Chitinophaga caseinilytica: one gene and its partner. Each later gene encodes a partner of the first gene's protein in a complex. Links are inferred from orthologs where the notes say so. Each region holds a gene or a part of one and is shown in the gene's direction. Other genes may lie near its edges.

What was found. Proteins that work in one complex are often made in the same cells at the same time.
Region 2: the proteins of meaB (region 1) and WJU22_RS23430 are in contact, whole or in part, in a crystal structure (PDB 8DPB), measured with the Methylorubrum extorquens proteins. The link is inferred for Chitinophaga caseinilytica from one-to-one orthologs. Residues at the interface, in SOR26638.1 of Methylorubrum extorquens: Arg20, Ala21, Ala24, Arg25, Thr28, Ser32, Arg33, Arg34, His37, Thr98, Gly99, Gly100, Ser101, Ile102, Leu103, Lys106, Thr107, Ala110, Ala113, Ile114, Asp115, Arg116, Ala118, Phe119, Ile120, Arg121, Pro122, Pro124; in SOR27001.1 of Methylorubrum extorquens: Glu577, Glu578, Asn579, Asp580, Gly581, Arg582, Arg583, Arg585, His596, Ala604, Ser605, Ala608, Asp609, Gly611, Phe612, Asp613, Val614, Asp615, Ile616, Gly617, Pro618, Leu619, Glu625, Arg628, Gln629, Val631, Glu632, Asn633, Asp634, Glu661.

Annotation. Positions count from the first base shown.
Region 1 is NZ_CP150096.1:1,459,204-1,464,819, reverse strand. The notes cover bases 1,580-4,574. They hold meaB (methylmalonyl Co-A mutase-associated GTPase MeaB), read left to right. Parts: upstream 1,580-2,624; coding sequence 2,625-3,524; downstream 3,525-4,574. Other genes in these bases: WJU22_RS06245 (MarR family winged helix-turn-helix transcriptional regulator), read left to right, coding at 4,450-4,574; WJU22_RS06250 (DMT family transporter), read left to right, coding at 3,700-4,026; WJU22_RS06260 (LON peptidase substrate-binding domain-containing protein), read right to left, coding at 1,855-2,490; WJU22_RS06265 (type III pantothenate kinase), read right to left, coding at 1,580-1,845. In the rest of the region: WJU22_RS06270 (hypothetical protein), read right to left, coding at 1-969; more of WJU22_RS06265, read right to left, coding at 1,156-1,579; more of WJU22_RS06245, read left to right, coding at 4,575-5,061; WJU22_RS06240 (hypothetical protein), read right to left, coding at 5,071-5,286; WJU22_RS06235 (DUF420 domain-containing protein), read right to left, coding at 5,337-5,616. UniProt on the Escherichia coli protein: Binds and hydrolyzes GTP. Likely functions as a G-protein chaperone that assists AdoCbl cofactor delivery to the methylmalonyl-CoA mutase (MCM) ScpA and reactivation of the enzyme during catalysis.
Region 2 is NZ_CP150096.1:5,657,873-5,662,146, forward strand. Bases 1-2,963 are described here. They hold WJU22_RS23430 (acyl-CoA mutase large subunit family protein), read left to right. Parts: upstream 1-686; coding sequence 687-2,240; downstream 2,241-2,963. Other genes in these bases: WJU22_RS23425 (M23 family metallopeptidase), read right to left, coding at 1-632; WJU22_RS23435 (class I SAM-dependent methyltransferase), read left to right, coding at 2,273-2,963. Also shown: more of WJU22_RS23435, read left to right, coding at 2,964-3,178; WJU22_RS23440 (TlpA disulfide reductase family protein), read right to left, coding at 3,257-4,274. UniProt on the Escherichia coli protein: Catalyzes the interconversion of succinyl-CoA and methylmalonyl-CoA. Could be part of a pathway that converts succinate to propionate.

The DNA of each region.
Region 1 (5,616 bases):
GAGGGTGTTCATGTCCATTCCTGCCAGTTTCACGTTGTCTTTACCGAAGTAACCACCGAGGCGGTACGTTACTTTGTTCCAGTATCCGGAGAAAGATTGTGCGTTGGGGACGAATTGACCGCCGAAGGCCATGCGCCAGCTGTCTTGCGTGGAATCGATCGCGCCGTAGTTCCTGAAATTGCTCCATTTCGAAGTCGTGTAATCGATACCGAAGGAGAATTTATCGGTTTTGGACAGCATGATGCCACCGCCGATGGACTGGGGGTAGATGATATCGCCACGGTCGCCGCTGGTGTACTTCACGGTGTCGCGGGTATCGTATTCCTGGGACGAAGCGTCGTACAGGAGGGTCTCCTGGAGGCGTTCGCGTTTGGCGGAAAGTTTCTGTTCGAGGTTGCCGCTGACGCCGAGCTGGAGGTTCAGGTCTTTCCCGAGCTTGATGCTTTGCTGGAGGCCCAGGGTGTAGAAGAAGGAACCATAGCTGGTGCGCTTCATGTCTCTCGACGGAACGATGGAGCTTTGCGGATCGTCTACGTTGGAGGGGAAGAGGACTTTGGTGCTGTTGGTGACGTTGCCGAAGATGTAACCTACGTTCACCCCTACGCTGAATCCGCCGAAACCGATACCGGAGCCTACATAAGCCTGGTAAATGCCGCCGCTGCCTTCGAACTGGTTAACGGAAGCTACTTTCAGTGTGTCGAAAAAAGTTCTGTCTTCCGGAACGCCGATGTTGTAGGCGACTTTGGTGAGGGGGCGGATCCCGAGGTTGAGGCCCCACTTCGGGCCGAGCGGCATGCCCAGCTGGAGGTAGCTCAATGTTCCATACCCGGCGCTGGACGCCGCGTCTCTCGAAGTGAGCCGGCGGGCGCCGCCGTGAACGCCCACGTCGAACGTTACGAGCTGCAGACGGGAGTAACTGGCGGGATTGACGAAGTTGATGGACTGGGCATCGCCATATGCCTGTGCCACGCCTCCCATGCCGAGGTTGACTGCGTTCTCGGAACGCGAAATCTCGCCAAGGCCGAATCGGGAGTACGGTGAATTATCCTGGGCGTCAGCATTTTTTGCCGATAGCACTGCTACGCCTAACAGGCAAAAGAAGCTAGCTTTTGTCCAATACATTGAGTTCAGCGATTGAATTTAAACCTTTATACATTAAATACGGGCTTGCAAATATCTTATTTTTAAGGCGGGAAGCAAAAAATTCCAAATTCCCCCTGTTAAAAGCGCGTTAAAGTTCCCGTACCTGGCGGCATACAGCGAAATCATGCCGTCTACCTCCGCCAGCGCGCCTTCCAGCACGCCGCTGAGGATACTTTGACGGGTATTATATCCAATAAAACTATAATGCGCTTCGGCGGGAACGAGCGGCAATTTATCCGTAAAAGCGTGCAGGGCGCGGAACCGCATGTCGATCCCCGGGCTGATGCCCCCTCCCAGGAATTCGCCCCGTTTGTTGATGAAATTGTAAGTGATGGCCGATCCGGTACCGATCACGAGATTATGCTGGCCGGGAAACATTTCCCAGGCGCCTGCGGCCAGCGCGATCCGGTCTACGCCCAGGGTTTCGGGCTTTTCGTACACGATCCGAACGGGCATCGGCGTATCGCAGCGCAGGCGGATGAAGCGCGTTTCACTTTGCAGCAGCGATTCCAGCGCCGGCGGATGTTCTATTACCGACGACAGCACCGCCGCGCGGGGGCGCCGTTCCTTCAGCAGTTCCTCCACTTCGGGCAACAACGTTTCTTCGCTGAAAAACCGCTCTTCCTGCAGTTCTCCGCCTTGCATAATGCCACATTTCAACCGGGTATTGCCCAGGTCGAAACAAAAAATCGGGCCGATCATGGCGCCAAGTTAAAAATTATCTACGGATAAATCCCGGAAGTGGCCGTTCAGTTTCACCCGGTCTTTGAGCCGCTCCATCTCCGTCATGAGGGGAATTACCTTGCTGAGATGGCGTTTGAGGTACTCCAGGCGCTGCAGTTCCTGGAAAAGATGGAGCATTTCGTATTCTTCCGCCAGCGAAAGCCCCGCATGATGCGCGATATCGTATGCCCGCAACCGGTGGTCTTCTACCGGGAACTGCTTCGAGACCTGCAGGATGTGGTGCAGCTCGCGCACCGCCGCCAGCACCTGTTCGCGGAGCGTATCGCTCGTACGGTCGTGATTGACCGGGTAATTGACGATGGCGCCGGCATACAGTTTTTCGGGCACTTCGCGGATGATCTCGAGGATGCGGAACACTTTGATGCCGCGGGTCCGCACGTCCATCTCGCCGTTGTCATACGTTTTTTCCACCCGCGAAATTTCCACGAGCGTACCGTATTCGTTCACTTTCTGGTCGATCACCGCGGGGATGCCGAAGGGCTTGCCTTCGCGGATGCATTCTTCCGCCAGCTGTTTATACCGCGGTTCAAAAACATGCAGGTTGAGCATCTCGCCGGGATAAACGACGATGCCGAGGGGAAATATGGGTATGAAGTTCGTCATGTTCGGGCGTAGGTTCTTCGTTGTTTTAAGTTACGAATTTTGAACGAAAAATAATGGCGGTCTGCCTTCGGCGGATGGAAGGAAAGAAGGGGCGTCATCTTCCCGAAATGAAAAATCATCGATACATTTGTTGCATGTCTGTGTTACTTGACCGGCTCCTTTCGGGGGACGTGCGGGCCCTGGCCCGGAGCATCTCCCTGGTGGAGAACGAAGCCCCGGGATACGAACAGCTGCTGGAGTCGCTCCCGGCGCGCGCAGGCACCCGCGTGGTCGGCATCACGGGGCCTCCCGGCGCCGGCAAAAGCACGCTGGTAAACGCCCTCATCTCCGCCATCCTCCGCCGCGGGCAGCGTGTAGCCGTTATCGCGGTAGACCCATCGTCGCCCTTCAATTTCGGCGCATTGCTCGGCGATCGCATCCGCATGGCCAATCACTTTTCCGACCCAGACGTATACATCCGGTCGATGGCGAGCCGTGGTGCTTTGGGCGGCCTCAGCCCGAAAATCCTCGAAGTGGCAGACATCATCAAGGCCGCGGGGTACGATTACCTATTCATCGAAACGGTGGGCGTGGGGCAGAGCGAAGTGGAGATCGCCGGAATCGCGGATACGACGGTGGTGGTTGTGGTGCCCGAAGCGGGAGACGAGATCCAGACCATGAAAGCCGGGCTTATGGAGATTGCGGCGATATTCGCGGTGAACAAGGCAGACCGTCCGAAGGCCGACGAGTTCGTCCGCAACCTGCGGCTGCTGGCGCATTCGCGCGCAACGGCCGGCTGGGAAACGCCCGTGATCAAAACGGTGGCGTTGCGGGACGAAGGGGTCGAGGCCCTCATGCAGGCACTCGATGCCCATCGCGATCACATCCATGACAATGCCGACCGCAAATCGTTGCTGCTGGCTGAAAAGGCATGGCAACTTATCCAGTATAAAAGAATGCGGGAGGTAGACAGGCAGGCTTTGCTGGCGGAGATCCGCGCGCAGATGGACGGGCCGGGGTTCAACCTCTACCGCATCGTTCGCCGCTATAGCTGAAAAAATCCTATCTTTGCGGCAATCAACGTAAGCGCAAAGATGTTTACCCAAACTCGAGTTTTCCGTCTTTTCTTCACTTACGCCGTGTTCAACTACGGCGGCTGATCTTGCGCGCAGCCCTTTCTCATCAACATTTTCGACATATTTCTGATCATCTAAAACAAAAGCTTTTGTTATGGCTTGGTTATTCCTTTTGCTGGGCGGTCTGTTCGAGATCGGCTTTACCATTTCGCTGAAGTATTCAGAGAATTTTTCGAAGCTCTGGCCTTCGGTTTCTTTCGTGGTTTGTATTTCGCTGAGCTTTTTCCTGCTCAACAAAGCGATCAACGGCGGCTTGCCGATCGGTACCGCATACGCGGTGTGGACGGGCATCGGCGCCGCAGGGACCGCTATTGCGGGGATGCTGTTCTTCAAGGAGCCTGCCACCGCGATGCGGCTGGTGTTCCTCGTCATGCTGATCGGCTCCATCATCGGGTTGAAATTCGTATCCGACGCACATTAATTGAAGAGGCCTCCGGGCCTCTTTTTTTGTCCGGAATTGCTGGTGAATAGGTTGTAAATTAGCGATGCATCACACACATGTTACAACGGCCATCGTGCAGGAGGTCAGAAAAATTCCCAGGGAACTATGTTGTAGAATTAGCCACCACGGCTTCGGGTAAGTTTTTTTCAACCAGATAGATATATCAAATTAAGCAGATGCAATTTTGCTGAGGGGAGATCGCGGCGGGTGCGGCACGAAATACCCCATCTCCGGGCGTATTACACAATTTTGTTTGCCTCACTCCGTTTATCAAAAAGCCTGTGAATCACCATGAAAGTGTGATATTCACGGTGTAAATCTTTCGTACATTACGCCCCCCGTGCAAACCCGTTAGAAGAAACAATTAGGAACAAGCAAAACTACTGCGTTACAAACAACACCATGCGAAAGGAATCCACCTTCAACCCGGAGCATCAGGCCACCAATACCGCCAGTAAAGTGGTTGCCGCACTGGAAAGACTTTCAGAAGCTTTCCGTGTATTGCTTTGGCAGGAAGCGAAACAGTACGGGATCAGTCCAATTCAGGTCCAAATCCTGACCTATCTCCTTCATTACCCGGAAAAGCTGAAGACCGTCACCCATCTCGCCGCGCATTTCAATATGACGAAGGCAACGATCAGCGATGCGATCAAGACGATCGAATCCAAAGGCTTTGTCAGAAGGAAAGAAGATAAAGAAGACAGCCGCAGCCATACCCTGCATCTGACCCGCGAAGGTAAAACGGTTGCCCGCCGGGTAGAGCGGTTTGCGGAACCGATGCAGGATTCTGTGGAAGATATGTCGGCCGAAAAGCAGGCGGGCATGCTGGAACAGTTGCTGGGCCTTATCCAGGACCTCAACCGTAACCTCATCATCACGCCGCAGCGGATGTGCTACAACTGCAGATTTTACGAAAAGAAAGGGAAATTACATTATTGCCACCTCGTGAATGCCATTCTGAAGGCGGCGGATTTGCGGGTAGATTGCCCGGAATTCAGGAAACCAGCTATTTAGGGGCGCGCATTATTGCGCCCGCTGGCTCCTCCACCAGCGGATGCCCAGGAACAAGCCCAGCGCCAGCGGCGCGGCGGCCAGCATCAAGATACCGTTGTTCAGGCCTTTGGCAGGCCCTTCACCCAACTGCTGCGCGGTTTTCGTGCAGAGGGAACATTGCGCCATCAATTGACTGGCTGGCAGCAGCATGGCTACCGTCATCAACAGGTAGAATATCTTTTTCACGCTCCGAAATTAGGCATTTTTAATGCGCCAGGGCCTGATTTATGTCAGGCTCAGGCGTAATACGGCGAAATCATCATGTACACTACCACGCCGGTAATGGCCACGTAAAACCAGATCGGCCAGGTGATCCGCGCTATGCGACGGTGTTTCGGCCAGTCGGACTGGAACCCTCTCAGCAAGGTGAACAGTACCAGCGGAACGATCACTACTGCCAGCACGATGTGCGTGAGCAGCAGGAAATAGTACGCATACCGCACGCCGCCAACCGCCGCGATCTCCGCCGCGTCTACCACCCCATTGTGGTCCATATCGCCGAACTTCGTGGATTCC
Region 2 (4,274 bases), 4.2 Mb from region 1 along the record:
GTGTTTTTAGGGCCGCGCTTCATGTTGGGCGGGATGTTGTCGGGATCGTCGCCATTGGCGCGGATGACGCGGCCGGAGCAGGGCGCATAGACCGTATCGCCGAAGATGGCGTAATCTTCCAGTTTTTTGGAAAACACTTTGCTGGCGCGGTTCCCCCAGCTGTTGAGCCGCACGATGTCCATCGCGTAAATAGCCCCGCGAAGGCTGAAATGGAATACGTTCGACGGTAATCCCTTCCCGCCCTGCAACACGAAATAGCGGCCTTTCTGCAGGGGAAAATCGAGCTCCACGGTACGCGGCGTGCCGGTGGTACCAGTGAAATACAGGATCACGGCGAGGGTCAGCACTATGGACATCGTTAACCGGAAAAACGGCGAACGGGCGGGCTTGACGGGGTTGCGGCGGAAGAGGGACCATCCGGCCACACACACGTATAATCCCCCGAAAATATATTTAAGATAAATGCTCCCGTACACCCAGGTGCCGTAAAGGTAAACGAACGCCGCCAGCGAAAGGGAAAACAGGATGGTGTAAAGCGCGTCGGGGAAAGGCCTCCGCGTGCCACGGCGCATCATCAGCATGCTCAGCAACGCCAGTCCAATGGTGAAAAACAACAACAAATAAGGAATCATGGCCAGTCAACAAAATTTCCCGCAATTTATCGTTTTTAACCTAACATTGTGAATATGGAAAAGCCAATCAAGACCGATTCGGGAATCGAAATCCGGCCGTTATATGCCACGCCGGTACCGATGGACGAGCTGCCGGGCCGCTTCCCCTTCACCCGGGGCATCCACGCCACCATGTACCGCGATAAACTCTGGACCATGCGCCAGTACGCGGGTTTCAGCACAGCCGAGGAATCCAATAAAAGATATCATTTCCTGCTCAGCCAGGGCGTAATGGGGCTCAGCGTCGCGTTCGACCTCCCCACGCAGATCGGCTACGATTCCGACCACGCCATGGCGGAAGGCGAAGTAGGAAAAGTAGGCGTAGCCATCGATTCGCTGGAAGATATGGAAACGCTTTTCGCCGGCATCGAGCTGGAGAAAGTCTCCACCTCCATGACCATCAACGCCACGGCGTTCATCCTCCTGGCGTTCTACATCGCCCTGGCGAAGAAACAGGGGGCCGACCTGTCGAAGATTTCCGGTACCATTCAAAACGATATCCTCAAGGAATACGCTGCCCGCGGCACTTTCATCTATCCGCCGCAGCCATCCATGCGGCTGATCACCGATATTTTCGATTATTGCAGCCGGGAAGTGCCGAAATGGAATACCATTTCCATCAGCGGCTACCATATCCGCGAAGCGGGCGCCAACGCCGTGCAGGAGCTGGCTTTCACACTTTCCAACGGCAAGGCATATCTGAAAGCCGCGCTGGAAAAGGGGCTCGACATCAACGTGTTCGCCAAGCGCCTCAGCTTTTTCTTCAACGCGCATAACCATTTGTTCGAAGAAGTCGCCAAGTTCCGCGCGGCGCGCAACATGTGGGCGCATATCACCCAAAACCTCGGCGCCACCGATCCCAAAGCGAAAATGCTGCGCTTCCATACCCAGACCGGCGGCTCCACCCTCACCGCGCAGCAACCGCACAACAACATCGTGCGCGTGGCCGTTCAAACCCTCGCTGCCACGCTCGGCGGCACGCAATCGCTGCACACCAACGGGTACGACGAAGCCATTTCCCTCCCCACAGAATCTGCCGCCCGCATCGCTTTGCGCACGCAGCAGATCATCGGTTACGAAAGCGGCATCGCCGACACGGTAGACCCGCTGGCCGGTTCGTATTACGTGGAGGCGTTGACGAAGGAAGTGGAGGAACGCGCCTGGGAACTTGTCCATAAGATCGACGCCATGGGCGGTTCCGTGAGCGCCATCGAGCAGGGGTTCATCCAGGACGAGATCGCCAGAAGCGCTTATCAATACCAGCAGGAAATCGAGAATAACGAAAAAATCATCGTCGGTGTGAACAAATTCGTCGTGGAAGAAGCCTCAGATACCGAGGTATTCCGGATCGACGACAGCATCCGCAAGCTCCAGTCCGAAAAGCTGGCCTCCCTCCGCGCCCGCCGCAACAACGAAAAGGTGAAATCCTTACTGGCGGCCATTTCGGAGCGGGCAAAAACGACCGAGAACCTCATGCCGCTCGTTGTGGAAGCCGTGGAACATTACTGTACCCTCGGCGAAATCGCCGATACGCTCCGGAACGTCTGGGGGGAATACAAGGGGATTTAATTTTGTTATCTTGCAGCCAGTTTTCTAACCACATGAATCGGATCGACTACCAGCAATGCCCGGTTTGCCAATCGGACCGCATCAGCTACAAGCTGACGGCAAAAGACTATACCGTATCTCAGGAAAAATTCGATATCTGGGAATGCGCCGCCTGCACGGCCCGTTTCACCCAGCACATTCCTCCTATCGAAGCCATCGGCGCGTATTACCAATCGGCCGAATATATTTCGCATTCGGATACCCGTGAAGGGCTTATCAACAAGATGTACCACAGCGTCCGCAAGATCACCATGCGCTCCAAGCAGAACTGGGTGAAAACGGCGGCCGGCGTGAAATCCGGCAACCTGCTCGATATCGGCAGCGGCAGCGGTGCGTTCCTGCACCATATGCAACTGCTGGGCTGGAACGTTACCGGCCTGGAACCGGACGCCGGCGCGCGGGAGACCGCCCAGAAAAACTACGGCCTCGATACGCGCCCGGTACACGAATTGTTTGAACTGCCCGAAGAACAGTTCGATTGCATCACGATGTGGCATGTGCTTGAGCATGTGCACGACCTCCAGGGTTACCTGGAGCGGATCCGGAAACTCCTGAAGCCCGGAGGCGCCCTACTCATCGCCGTCCCCAACTACACCAGCACCGATGCCCGCCTCTATGGCGAGTTTTGGGCGGCATACGATGTGCCCCGCCACCTGTACCACTTCTCCCCCGTTTCCATGGACGTGCTCATGCAGCGCCACGGGTTCTCCATCCGGCAAAAGTACCCCATGGTATTCGACGCGTTTTACGTGAGCCTGCTCAGCCAGAAATACAAAACGGGGAAAGACGGCTTGATCGCCGGCGCGTGGAAAGGCTTCCGCTCCTACTGGAAAGCCTGGCGGCATGTGAACAAATGCAGCTCGATCGTGTACGAGATCAAGCCTGCCGACGCACCCTGACCACATTTCAGATTACATAGAAAAAGCCCGTCCGGTTTTACCAGGACGGGCTTTTTCGTATATCACTTACCGTTATACCTAGTTCAGGACTTCCGCCAGTTTTTTCTCCAGCGCCTCGCCGCGAAGGTTCTTCGCGATGATTTTGCCTTGCGGGTCTACCAGGAAGTTCTGCGGGATGCCGCGGATGCCGTAGAGGCGCGCCACTTCATTGTCCCAGAACTTGAGGTCGCTCACTTGCGTCCAGGTCAGCTTGTCGTCGGCGATCGCTTTCAGCCATTTGTCTTTGGCGTTGGGCTGGTCGAGCGAAACGCCGAGCACGGTAAAGTTCTTGTCTTTATACTTTTCGTACGCCGCTACCACGTGGGGGTTCTCGGCGCGGCAGGGGCCGCACCAGGAGGCCCAGAAATCGATCAGGGTGTATTTGCCGCGGAAGTCGGCCAGTTTCACCGGCTTGCCTTCGGTATCGTTCTGGGTGAATTCGGGCGCCTGTGCGCCAACGGCTGTCTTTTTCCAGCCATCGATCGATTTGGCGAAGTTTTTACCGTTATCGGAAGACTGGATCGCGGGGGCGAGGGATTTGAAATACCCTTCGATCTCGTCTACGTTATCGGGCAGGGAGCCGGCGAACTGCTGCAATACGTCGACGGCGATGGGCGATTTCGTATTTGCTTTGATGAACACCAGCTGGGCAGCCTTCTCTTCTTTGCGGATGGCATCATACTTGGCGTTCATATCCTTCTGGAAATCCGCGCCTTTGCGGGCTTCAGGGCTTGCGGCGCTCCATTCCTTGTTTACCACTTCGTATTTGTCTTTCGCAAATTTGGTAGCCTGCTGATAGCGGGAGAAATCGGCGTTGAGCGGGCCGCCTTTCACGGTAGCTTCTTCGAGGCCTTTGGCGCTTTTAACGGACAGGTCCCCTTTTTCGAGGTACAGGTTGATCATGTCGTAATTCATGGCTACGGCTTTGCCCGGAACGGGGATCGCGCGTACCACGAGCGTGCCGCGAACGGCGGAGGGAACGGTGCCCTTGAACGAGAAAGCCCCGTTGGTCAGCTCAGACGAATCGGTGACGTTGGTGGCGCCTTTACGGTAATAA